2 regions of the Lysinibacillus sp. FSL R7-0073 genome follow, and region 2 is predicted to be linked to the other one. Evidence: predicted binding sites of a transcription regulator. Region 2 holds the regulator's gene; the other holds the start of a gene.

Region 1 (5,741 bases), 1.5 Mb from region 2:
TGGCAGACTATTGGAAAGTCATAACTTGCACATCAATGAAAGCTCTCTGACCGGAGAATCAATTGCCGTTGCCAAAAGTACTGAGCCTATTCGAAAAAACAATGTTACGATTGCGGATAAGAAAAATATGGTGTATTCAGGTAGCTTCGTGACCAATGGACGAGGGATTGTAATGGTTACAGCTATCGGGATGCAGACTGAAATCGGGAAAATTGCTAATTTACTCGATACGGCAAAGGAAAAGAAAACACCTTTACAAATTAGCCTGGATAAATTTGGTGAAAAATTAGCATTAGGTATTACAATCATTTGCTTAGCCATTTTTACAATTGACCTTATTCGTGGACGAGCGTTAGTAGAATCCTTTATGTTTGCGGTATCTCTAGCTGTCGCAGCTATTCCTGAGGCTTTGAGTTCCATCGTTACGATTGTCTTAGCATTTGGCACACAGAAGATGGCGAAGGAAAATGCAATTATTCGTAAGCTTTATGCGGTAGAAAGCTTAGGAAGTGTATCTGTTATTTGTTCTGATAAAACGGGTACCTTAACAGAAAATAAAATGGTTGTACAGGAAGTCTTTGTCGATCAGAAAAAAATTCCTCATGATTGGCTAAACCCAACAAATTCAGTGGAAAAAGAGCTGATGGTTAAGGCACTTTTATGTAGTGATGCTGTTGAGCGTGATCACAAGGAAATTGGTGATCCGACAGAAATAGCGCTTGTGAAATTAGGGAAGCAGTACGGCTTAGATGAATTGATGATTCGCGAGCAATATCCAAGACTGGCTGAAATTCCATTTGATTCGGCGCGAAAGCTTATGAGTACTGTAAATCAAATAGATAAAAAGCCTGTTATGATTACTAAAGGGGCATTAGATGTTCTCTTGCCTAAAGTGAGTAGAATAAAAACGGCAACAGGCATTTTTGAGATGACAGCTCAGTATCGTCAAAAAATCGAAGCGGTCAATCATGATTTTTCGAGGAATGGTTTACGTGTGATAGCCATTGCCTACAAAGATGTTTTACCGCAGCAAACAATCGATACAAGAGTGGAAAAAGATTTAATATTTGTCGGCTTAGTGGCAATGATGGACCCTCCAAGAAAAGAGTCCAAAGAGGCAGTGGAAAATTGTATTAAGGCAGGCATTAAGCCAGTTATGATTACTGGTGATCATAAAATTACGGCTACAGCGATTGCCCAACAAATTGGGATTTTAAAAAACCCAGATGAAGCCATTGAAGGACATGCTCTCGAAAGATTCTCAGATCAAGAATTACAGGAAAAAATAGATGATTATTCTGTGTATGCGCGTGTTACACCTGCTCAAAAGATTCGTATCGTCAAAGCGTGGCAGGATAAGGGTCATGTTGTCGCGATGACGGGGGATGGCGTCAACGATGGACCTGCGCTAAAACAAGCAGATATCGGGGTGGCAATGGGAGTGACTGGGACGGAGGTCGCAAAAGATGCCTCGTCCATGATTTTAACAGACGATAATTTTTCTACGATTGTCAAGGCGATCGCCAATGGTCGTAGCATTTATACAAATATTAAAAATGCCATTTTGTTCTTATTATCAGGAAATGCGGGAGCTATTTTTGTAGTGCTATATGCCACAGTACTTGGCTTACCAGTTCCGTTTGCACCTGTGCATCTATTATTCATCAACCTATTAACAGATAGTCTTCCAGCAATCGCAATCGGATTAGAGCCGAATAATAAGAAAACGATGAAGGACAAGCCTAGAAATGTTCATACGCCTCTATTAAATAAATCATTTACGACACAAGTGGTGCTAGAAGGAATTTTAATTGCCATCTCTACCATCATTGCTTTTCAAATTGGATTATCAACTGGCGATACATTAACGGCAAGTACAATGGCGTTTACAACACTTTGTTTATCAAGATTAGTACATGGCTTTAACTCCAGAGCTAAACAATCAATCTTTACGATTGGTGTCTTTTCGAATAAATATGCATGGATTGCATTTTTAATCGGTGTCCTAAGCTTGCACATTGTATTGTTTATGCCAATGCTAACAACGGTCTTTGAAGTGGCTCCATTAACAATTGCCCAATTAGGCTTTATTTATAGTCTATCCGTGTTACCGTTCCTCGTAAATCAATGGTATAAGCTCCTGTTTGTAAGAAGTCGATAGAAGAGAATTGAATGTTAAGACCACCTACATATAACGAGTAGGTGGTTTTGTTATTGTTTAATAGTAAGCTTAAAATGTACAAAAAACACACTATTAAAAGTAGATTTAATAATGTGCAACGTAATGAATGATTAGATCGTTCAGCCAACCATTTTATTGGGCTGGTGCTAGAAGCCAGCCTTTAATTTTACTCAGTTCAATCAATTTAGACCCAAGTATAGCATAGCGCATATGGAGTTCCCCATATTTGGCAAGGTGCTTTTTCTTTACTGACAGTTCCAATGCTTGGCTTACAGCAAGTAAGGAGGAAGCAATATTCATAGATAAAATGGCACTAATTTCACTATCATTAATGATGGATTTTCCACGTATATCCGTCATTTTTATTTTACTGTATGCCATAGTTGCAGTGGGGGCAAGAACCCCATTTTCCTTTAATAATAATGTCAGCTGTTTATTTTCCTCTTTTAAACATTGAATGAATTCCAAAATCATAATCTTTAATTTTTTATCTCGGGTATGGTTAAAAAAGGCATGGCTTGAAGCAATATAGCTTTGATTGACACCGAGCTGCGACCAAAGCCTAAACATCTCCTTAAATTGTAATGATGCTAGATTGTCATTTATCATCGTTATTGTGACACTTCCTAACTCCTAGTATTTATCTAAGATTAGGATGGAACAGTTTATGACATTCTATTCATCTTTTACAATAAAAGTTTAATACAAGGGGCATTTTAATAATAGGTGCCATACGGATACATATGTGGGGAAGGGGAAGGGTAATGGTATGGATATGGGTATGGGTTTGGGTATGGACATGGTTTCATGGATGGCTTCTTTTGCTTGCATGAAGAATTATCGGTTGCCGATTCCACTCGATTACAGCCATTTGGTGGCCCAATATAAGTAGATGGAACAATCGGTGCAATGGTTTTCTTCCATTGTTCCTCATCTAAACAATAGGTATGCGCCATAATATTGGCAGGTGTAAATTTCAATATATCGGAGCCTAAAATTACCTCTGGTGTTGGAGCGTCAAAGATAGCAAGTAAATGGGTGTTATCTTCTGTGGCAATCTCATAATGCCACCAGCCTTGTGGGATATTGGCTACTTGCCCAGGCTTAATCGGGTAGTTTTGAAGTTTTTTTGTAAAGGGATTTAATAGGGAAACCGTTGCTGCACCAGAAATACAATAGACAAGCTCAGCTGCATTTTGGTGATAGTGTGGCTCAATGACATTGTCTTTACTTAAAAAAATATCCAGTAAAGAGGTATTTTCTAACGTATTTAATTGTTCAACGCCAAGGATATTAATGTAATTTCGTGCATCTTTTTTAAAAAGCGTACTTTTGTTGACATCAAAGGTGAACTCTGCAGAAGGCGATGTATAATCGACATTTGTATTAATACTTACATCCTTTCTCACTAAAATTGTGATATTCATCATCATCACAGATTATGATTGAAATGTTTATAGACTTATACAAATGCCTAGCGTTTGTCTAGAACTCTTAGCAAGCACATGCTAGAGGAATTGTCTTTAATTACCACTGCTATTAAAGAACGTATGTGCGTATAATAAAAAGAACGTATGTTTTGTTTTGAGGGCGGGCGTGGAAATCTTAGCAAAGCAGTCATGACTTTCAATGTTGAAATTTTCTCGCAAGCGTCCCCCTTAACTGAGCTGAAAGGGTGAGATAATATGATTAAAGATCGAGGAAATATGAAATGGACATCGATGATGCTTCCAGAGCATTTACTGCTTTTGAAAAAGTGGAAGCAAGAGGTGCAGACAGAACCGCCACGGGAACGTGCAGAATGGGAACTGGAGGAATTACAGCAAACCATCACACGCGCATTAACAGAACGTAACTATATTATGTTAACTATTTGGGAAGAGGCTAATTTTGTACAATATGGTGGCATTATTAAAGGGATGAACGAGTTGGAACTTCTGCTAGAAACGATTACAACAACGAAACATATCGCATTGAAATATATTTATGCTGCATATATAGAGGTGGATGGCAATAGCGGTATTTGATACAAAATCGAGTGAGTTAATTTAGTGCCTGATAATGAATGGTACGAATGACAGCGGATGACAAAGTCACTCATTTGAACATCGCAAATGAGTGACTGTCTCCTTATAGGTGCAATTGCATCACTATTTGCTCACCAATGGGTCCCATTCGTCTTTCACCATTATCTTCAAAACCTACGTTGGTATACAAATTCTGCGCAGCGATGTTCTTGTGATTTACTACTAACACTACTTCGTTAAATTCTTTAAATTCATGCTTGACAAAGTCAGCCAGTAAAAGCATTGCTTTTTTTGCATAACCCTTACCTTGCTGTTTATGATCCATAGATAAAGCAGTAAGTAACATCGCCTGAGGATTACTAGAATATTCTTGTACTCTTTCGGTTGCATGAAGTACGAAAAAACCAACAGGTATTGTATTACTTAAAATCACAATAGGGTACTGTCCAACTTTTTCGATTGTAATCTCTTTTGGTAAGGCAGTAAATCGGTGTTGTTCTGCTGGCAATTCAAACTCATTTAACTGCTCTACATAGTCTTCTGAAAAATGTACTAATTCAATGTTAATTGTGTCTTGCATAAACAAGCCTCCTTTTTTATTATTGTATCTATAGAACAGGTGTTCGTCAAGGAGGCTTGTTTAATAATCATGCAAGCTAGAGTTCTTTTACTTTATAAATTACCAAAAAATAAAATAAAGGAAATACTCACAATTAGAATCAGTGTTAAAGCAATTGTCACAATACCTCTCAGCAAGGTCGCTAAATTTCTAACATCTTTCATTCCTACAACACTTAGGTAGAAACATACGATTGACAATAGCAATGTCAGTGTCAATGGGTGAAGATGGACATAGGTGACAAAAAAGTCTTTTAAGGAACCGGATAGAAAAAATAATAGGATGCAACCTAAAGATAAAATAAAGGACCAGAAATTTAAATTAATTCCCACTTGTTTCCTCCTCTCTGCTAAAACGATATTTCTATAAAATCTATAATAGAGTAAAAGGATGCAAAAAGAGGCCACTTGGATGTAAGTGACCTCTAGAACCAATAAAGGAGTGTCATGTAAAGTAGAAAGAACTTTACAATACTATTATTATGATAAGTTATCAATTGGAGATAGTTATCTATCTTCAATGGCGTAAGAAATATTTTTATTATCTCATAACAGGCAAATAATTAGGAGGAAGGGGAATAAAAAAGGCTTAAGCTTCTTCATCATTAAAAATGAACAGAAGCTAAAGCCTTAATACGACCATTAGCAAATGAAGCTTGCACCAACAATAATGAGAAGAATAAATAGTACAACGATTAGCACGAAAGTTGAACTGTTACCATTGCCATTATTTCCGCCACAATAATTATTAAAATTACCTACATTTCCACAGTATCCCACAAAGGACACCCCCTCTCTCCATATCTATTGTATGTATAAGATTCAAATGGAGGAGCGATAATCATCCAAGTAACTAGTATTAAAATGGTGCCATCAAAAAAACATCCTACACGGATATTTTTAATATAACGGCT
Region 2 (5,741 bases):
ACATTGGAGGACATACATGTGAACGTGACAACTAAGCGATTACTCATTCGAACATTTCAAGAGCAGGACTGGGAAGCTGTTTATAGCTATACTTCAGATGAAAAAGTGATGCACTATATGCCTGAAGGTGTTTTTAATGAAGATCAGGCCAAGAAATTTATTGCAGAAAATAGTAACGACAAAGCAAAACATTTTGCTATTGTTTCAAATAATTCCGAGCAAGTGATTGGTCATATTGTTTTCCATCCTTGTTTCGGTAATCATACTTATGAAATCGGTTGGGTACTAAATCCAGCTTATCAAAATCAAGGCTTTGCTTCTGAAGCTGCTCGTGCTGTATTAGACTATGGATTTAATGAAAAGAATCTTCATAGAATTATTGCAACGTGTCAGCCCGAAAATATCGCTTCCTATAAAGTTATGGAAAAGATCGGAATGAGGCGTGAAGGATATTTTAAAAAATGTATACCGTATGGGGATGAATGGTGGGACGAATACTATTACGCAGTCTTACGTGAGGATTGGAGCCATTTATTAGAAGGTTAGAAGAACGTTAAAACTCGTGAAAATGGGCTCCTATAAACATTATTAGGCACTGCATCAATGATGTATGATCTGACCATACAATTTAGCTTGAGGAAACTTCTGAAGAAGTCCTATTGAGTAGGTATTTTTCGATGGCAAAATTTCATCCTGATTACATGATTACTATGAAAGATTTTGTAAAAGAACACTCAGTCCTATTACGAAAACAAACGCAAGACGTTGCCATACCAGTTCCCTTAGAGGATCGACATACATTATTATCTATGCTTCAGTATTTAAAAAACAGCCAAGATCCGAATTTAATAAAAAAGTATAAACTACGTCCTGGGAGTGGCCTCTCTGCAAATCAAATTGGCGTAGATAAAAGAATGTTTGCTGTAATTTTTAAGGATCACAACCAAAAACACGAAATGATGTTCATTAACCCAAAAGTAATGAGCCATTCTTTAAATATGATCTATTTGCCTGAGGGAGAAGGTTGTCTGTCTGTTAATCGACCTGTTCACGGTTTTGTACCAAGATATGAACGAATTAAAGTAAAAGCCTATAATATTGATGGACAGGAATTTATTATGTCTTTAAAAGGCTATGAATCTATCGTTGTACAACATGAAATCGATCATTTAAATGGTATTATGTTTTATGATCGAATGAATAAAGATAATCCTTTTCAACTACCCCAAAATGTTATTATAGAAAGCTTGTATTAAAAAAATTAGCGGGCTATATTATTTGCCCGCTAATCTTTCTTGATGCTCTTGGAATCGGCGATGTACCGTTGCCTTACTTACCTCAAAGCCTAGTCCTCTAAGCGTAATGGAAATTTCTTCAAAGGTAAAACCACGATTACGTAGCTTCACAATTTCATCAACAGGGAGTTCCTTCCGTTCCTGACCATTTGGATTGCCACGATTGGATAGGTTATTTTCAGGGCGATAGCCATTTTCAACAGCACGTCGCATCCCTCTGCGGATTTTAGCATTATGGATTCTACGTTGATATTCCTCTACAATTGCTAAAATCTCTAGTAGCATCGTATCCATTTCGTTTAATTGGACTGGTCCTGCGTCACGCATCGAATAAACATCTGTTGCTGATTTTTGTAATAAATGCAATACTGCCATCCTTGCATTTCCACGACCTATACGAGTTTCATCTTGTACAAAAAGAGCTTTTATTTCCTTCTCTTTTATAAAATCAAGCATTTCAAGTAAGCCTTCTCGTTCAACATCATAACCGCTATGTTTATCTTTAAAAACACCCTTTACTTCATAGCCTTGCTCTTTAGCATAGCGCACTAATTCTTCTTGTTGGCGCTCTAATGAGGAGCTTTGCGTTTCTTTTTCAGTACTTACTCGGCAATAGACAACAGCCGTCATTTGGTTAATTTTCATTGTTCATTTCTCGCAATTTCAATGGTTTTGATGGGACTGGCTTGATCACTCAAAACTGGAATGACTAGAGATTTACCTGCCACGATTTTAATATCTGCTAACTCATTTTCTGATTTGACAAGCTTAATCCAATCTTCTTTACTCATTTTACCACGGTATTGTTCGGCTAACGACCACAAGCTATCCCCATGTTCGATTTGAATTTCAGCGTAATTAACATCCCCCGGATCAGTGATGTAAAGGTAACTTGCGAAGAGTAAACAAGCACCTAATAATATAGTGATATGTGTATTTTTCTTTAACCATGTCATCATAATAACCTCATTTCTAGAATGTTTGTTCGGAATGTATGTTCTCATAATAAAGCGAACAAACGTTTTTGTCAAACACTTTTCGAACCTATGTTTGCATACATGTTCGCATTCTGTTATACTATCAAATAAGAAGAATGATATTAGAAAAAAGAGGTGAGCAATCATGAAAAAAGTATCGAAAAGACAAGAGGACATTCTAGCGTTCATTAAAGACGAGGTACGAGCTAAAGGGTATCCGCCATCAGTCCGTGAAATCGGGGAAGCTGTTGGACTTGCTTCAAGTTCAACTGTTCATGGTCATTTGGCTCGATTAGAACAAAAGGGTTTTATTCGTCGAGATCCAACAAAGCCACGTGCTATTGAAATTCTTGAGCCTGAAGAATCCATCCAAAAGCAACATGTCATCCATGTACCACTTGTAGGGAAGGTTACAGCAGGTTCTCCTATTACAGCTATCGAAAATATTGAAGAGTATTTCCCACTGCCAGATACATATGGCACGAGTGAGGATCAGTTATTCATGCTAGAAATTATGGGTGAATCGATGATTGAAGCGGGAATTTTAGATGGTGATTTAGTGATTGTGAAGCAAAAGTCAACCGCCAATAACGGAGACATTGTTGTAGCCATGACAGCTGAGGATGAAGCTACTGTAAAACGCTTCTTTAAGGAAAAAAACCATTTCCGTTTACAGCCTGAAAATTCATCAATGGAACCGATTATCGTTGATCAAGTATCAATTTTGGGACAAGTTGTTGGTCTTTATCGCCGTGTACATTAATTAAATGAGAGTTTGAGGATTGTGTTCCTTCACTGAGCATGTATCCTCTTTTTTACGCAAAAAAAGAATCCACAAACTATTGGATTCTTTTTTTAATGACCTCTCTATGCCTCTTTTTTAAATTTCAAGCTCGCTTCAACAAAAGCTGCAAATAACTTTTGTGCATGCTGATCTCCCGCTATAGCTAATTCCTCTGGGTGCCACTGGACAGCCAAACAGAATGGTAATTCCTCATGCACCACTGCTTCAATAATGCCATCACTGGATTTCGCTGCAACTTTTAAATTCTCCGCTAGTACATTCACTGACTGATGATGAAAAGAATTGACGGCGATTTTCTCTTGTTCCAGAATAGTCGCTAATAAATTCTCCGCAATAATTTGTACATAATGCGTCGTTACTGACCTACCAGCTTGTTGCATATGTTTGATCAGCTTCGTACTATAATGGTCACTATCAATGTCCTGATATAACGTCCCACCTAATGCAACATTTAATATTTGGATACCCCGACAAATACCGAAAATAGGCATTTTCCGTACAAATGCGGCCTCAATTAATGCTAATTCCACGGCATCTCTAGCTGGATGAATTTTACCTAGCTTTGGTGAAGGCTCCGCTCCAAATAGAAAAGGATGTACATCATAGCCTCCCGATAGCAATAAGCCATCAGTAAGGGCTAAAATTTGAGCAGCATCTTCCTCCACACCTACCGGAATAATGAGGGGGATACCGCCCGCCTCAATAATACTTTTGCTGTAAGCAGCATTTAAATGAGCTGATAAATCATCTTCTACAAAAGCTGTAATTCCAATAATCGGCTTCACTTGATTCCCCTCCATAAAATTGAAGATTAAACACTTACCAAAAACCTAAATACCAATTGATGAACGAATCTCCGTAGAAATAAACAATAGAAGCGGCTAATGCAATAGATGGACCAAAGGGAATAGGTGTTTTTCTTCCCTGTTTACGCTTCAATAAGACAACTATTCCGACTATCATACCAATGATAGAAGCAAAAAATAAAGTCAACAGCGTATGAATAATACCTAGAACGAGGCCAATTAAAAAGAATAATTTAATATCGCCTCCTCCCATTCCACCTTTCGATAAAACCGCAATACTATATAATATGCCAAAACCAACGAGTGCACCCACTAGGCTGTCCCACCAAGGTGTTAAAGGTGACAGTACACGTCCTATGGCCAAAAAAGGCAAAAAGAATAAAAGAATCTTATCTGGAATTAACAGATAAGTAAAATCTGAAACAACTATAATGACTAACAATGAGATGAACGATAAGGCTACTATAAATTCTAAGCTCCAGTTTAGCTCAAAATAAGCAAGGGCGAATAATCCCCCAGTCAACAATTCTATCGCTGGATATACAAAAGAAATTTTATAGCCACAGCCTCGACATTTTCCTCTTAAAAAGAGATAAGACAATACTGGCACTAAATCAAGAACCGACAATTGTCTCTGACAGTTTATACAATGGGAGGAAGGATATACAAGAGACTCCTTCCGCGGCACACGTAAGCCAACTACATTATAAAAAGAGCCAAAGACTATACCAACTAAAAAAATGATAATTGTATAAGCCATTTCCAAATTTATGTCCTCCTAAACCAATAGGCGCCCATACAATAAGTATGATGCGCCTATCCATATAAATATTGTATTCTTGCTCGGCAATATACGTAACGAATGTTATTCAAAGCAATGAACATAGATAATGAGTGATGTATTTGAAAAATATTTCATAAAAGATTTGAAGTCATACGGTACGAAGAAAGAAGGAGTAGAGTAAGAGTATTATCAGTTTAGCACAATATAAAAGAGATTCCAAAAATAATTGGAATCCCTTCAATTCATTTCCTCAGTAACCTACCTGACAACAGCATGCCAATGCCACCAATTGTTATAAATAGAACAGCTCTAATTAATAAATCAAGGGCCGATAAGTCAAAGAAAATAAGCTTGATAAACGCAATGACTAAGATAACAAAACCTGTTGTACGAAGCGTTTTTAATTGTTGCGTGGAACTAAGCCATAGCGAAATACTCGCTGTAAGGAATAATGTAATCGTTGTAAGAGCTATACTTAGTTTCCAATCAAGTAGATGACTATACGTAAATTGATGAACGAGCCCCCACATCGAGATCATTGTGAGAACGACACCTGAGCTAACAATAGCGTCTATATATTTCCCCATTCGCTCTTCATACAGCCGATAAATACGACCCTTTACTAGAACGTCCACAATAATCGCCATAATTACTGCTATATAAACTAATCTGGTCATCATATTTAAGCTATCCATCATAGATGGCTTCGTGCTGATCGTCAAAGAAAATACTATAAAGAATGCTCCAAGGACAGGTGTTAGAGCACGCCCTTTGAATTTCTCTGACACGAGCAGAGATCCTGCAAACAAAGCAGCTAGTGCGGTACACATCAAATACTGAATGCCATTTGTTGCCGCGAAATAGGCTGTATCTAGTTTGCTAATATAAGCTAAGAAGTAGCCTGTGGCGATTACTGCTAAAATATCAATAGCATATAAATCCTTCATGACTTTCTCAAAAGGTGATAACGTTTCTTTTGGGCGTCTAGCATACAAATAAATGACTACAAGATAAACAATTGGCATGAACAGACTTAAATGATCAAAGCTGATAAATGGTGTCGGTTCATGGAAA

What was found. The regulator LexA, encoded in region 2, represses DNA repair genes until DNA is damaged. The targets are predictions, from matches to a motif close to CGAACATATGTTCG.
Region 1: a site for LexA is predicted at 3,726-3,739, ahead of MKY88_RS13900 (YolD-like family protein). Genes of this name have one in related genera too.

What each region holds. Positions count from the first base shown of each region.
Region 1 covers NZ_JBBPAS010000001.1:2,774,656-2,780,396, reverse strand. Annotated here, with positions in the region: gene MKY88_RS13915 (cation-translocating P-type ATPase) at 1-2,161, shown strand, start outside; gene MKY88_RS13910 (DUF3231 family protein) at 2,315-2,791, opposite strand; gene MKY88_RS13905 (cupin domain-containing protein) at 2,899-3,573, opposite strand; gene MKY88_RS13900 (YolD-like family protein) at 3,868-4,209, shown strand; gene MKY88_RS13895 (GNAT family N-acetyltransferase) at 4,313-4,789, opposite strand; gene MKY88_RS13890 (hypothetical protein) at 4,882-5,160, opposite strand; gene MKY88_RS13885 (YjcZ family sporulation protein) at 5,470-5,607, opposite strand; gene MKY88_RS13880 (hypothetical protein) at 5,728-5,741, opposite strand, start outside.
Region 2 covers NZ_JBBPAS010000001.1:1,285,474-1,291,214, reverse strand. Annotated here, with positions in the region: gene MKY88_RS06115 (GNAT family N-acetyltransferase) at 19-546, shown strand; gene def (peptide deformylase) at 678-1,256, shown strand; gene MKY88_RS06105 (YneB family resolvase-like protein) at 1,275-1,940, opposite strand; gene yneA (cell division suppressor protein YneA) at 1,937-2,254, opposite strand; gene lexA (transcriptional repressor LexA) at 2,418-3,035, shown strand; gene MKY88_RS06090 (gamma-glutamyl-gamma-aminobutyrate hydrolase family protein) at 3,140-3,862, opposite strand; gene MKY88_RS06085 (prepilin peptidase) at 3,897-4,649, opposite strand; gene MKY88_RS06080 (DUF2339 domain-containing protein) at 4,910-5,741, opposite strand, start outside.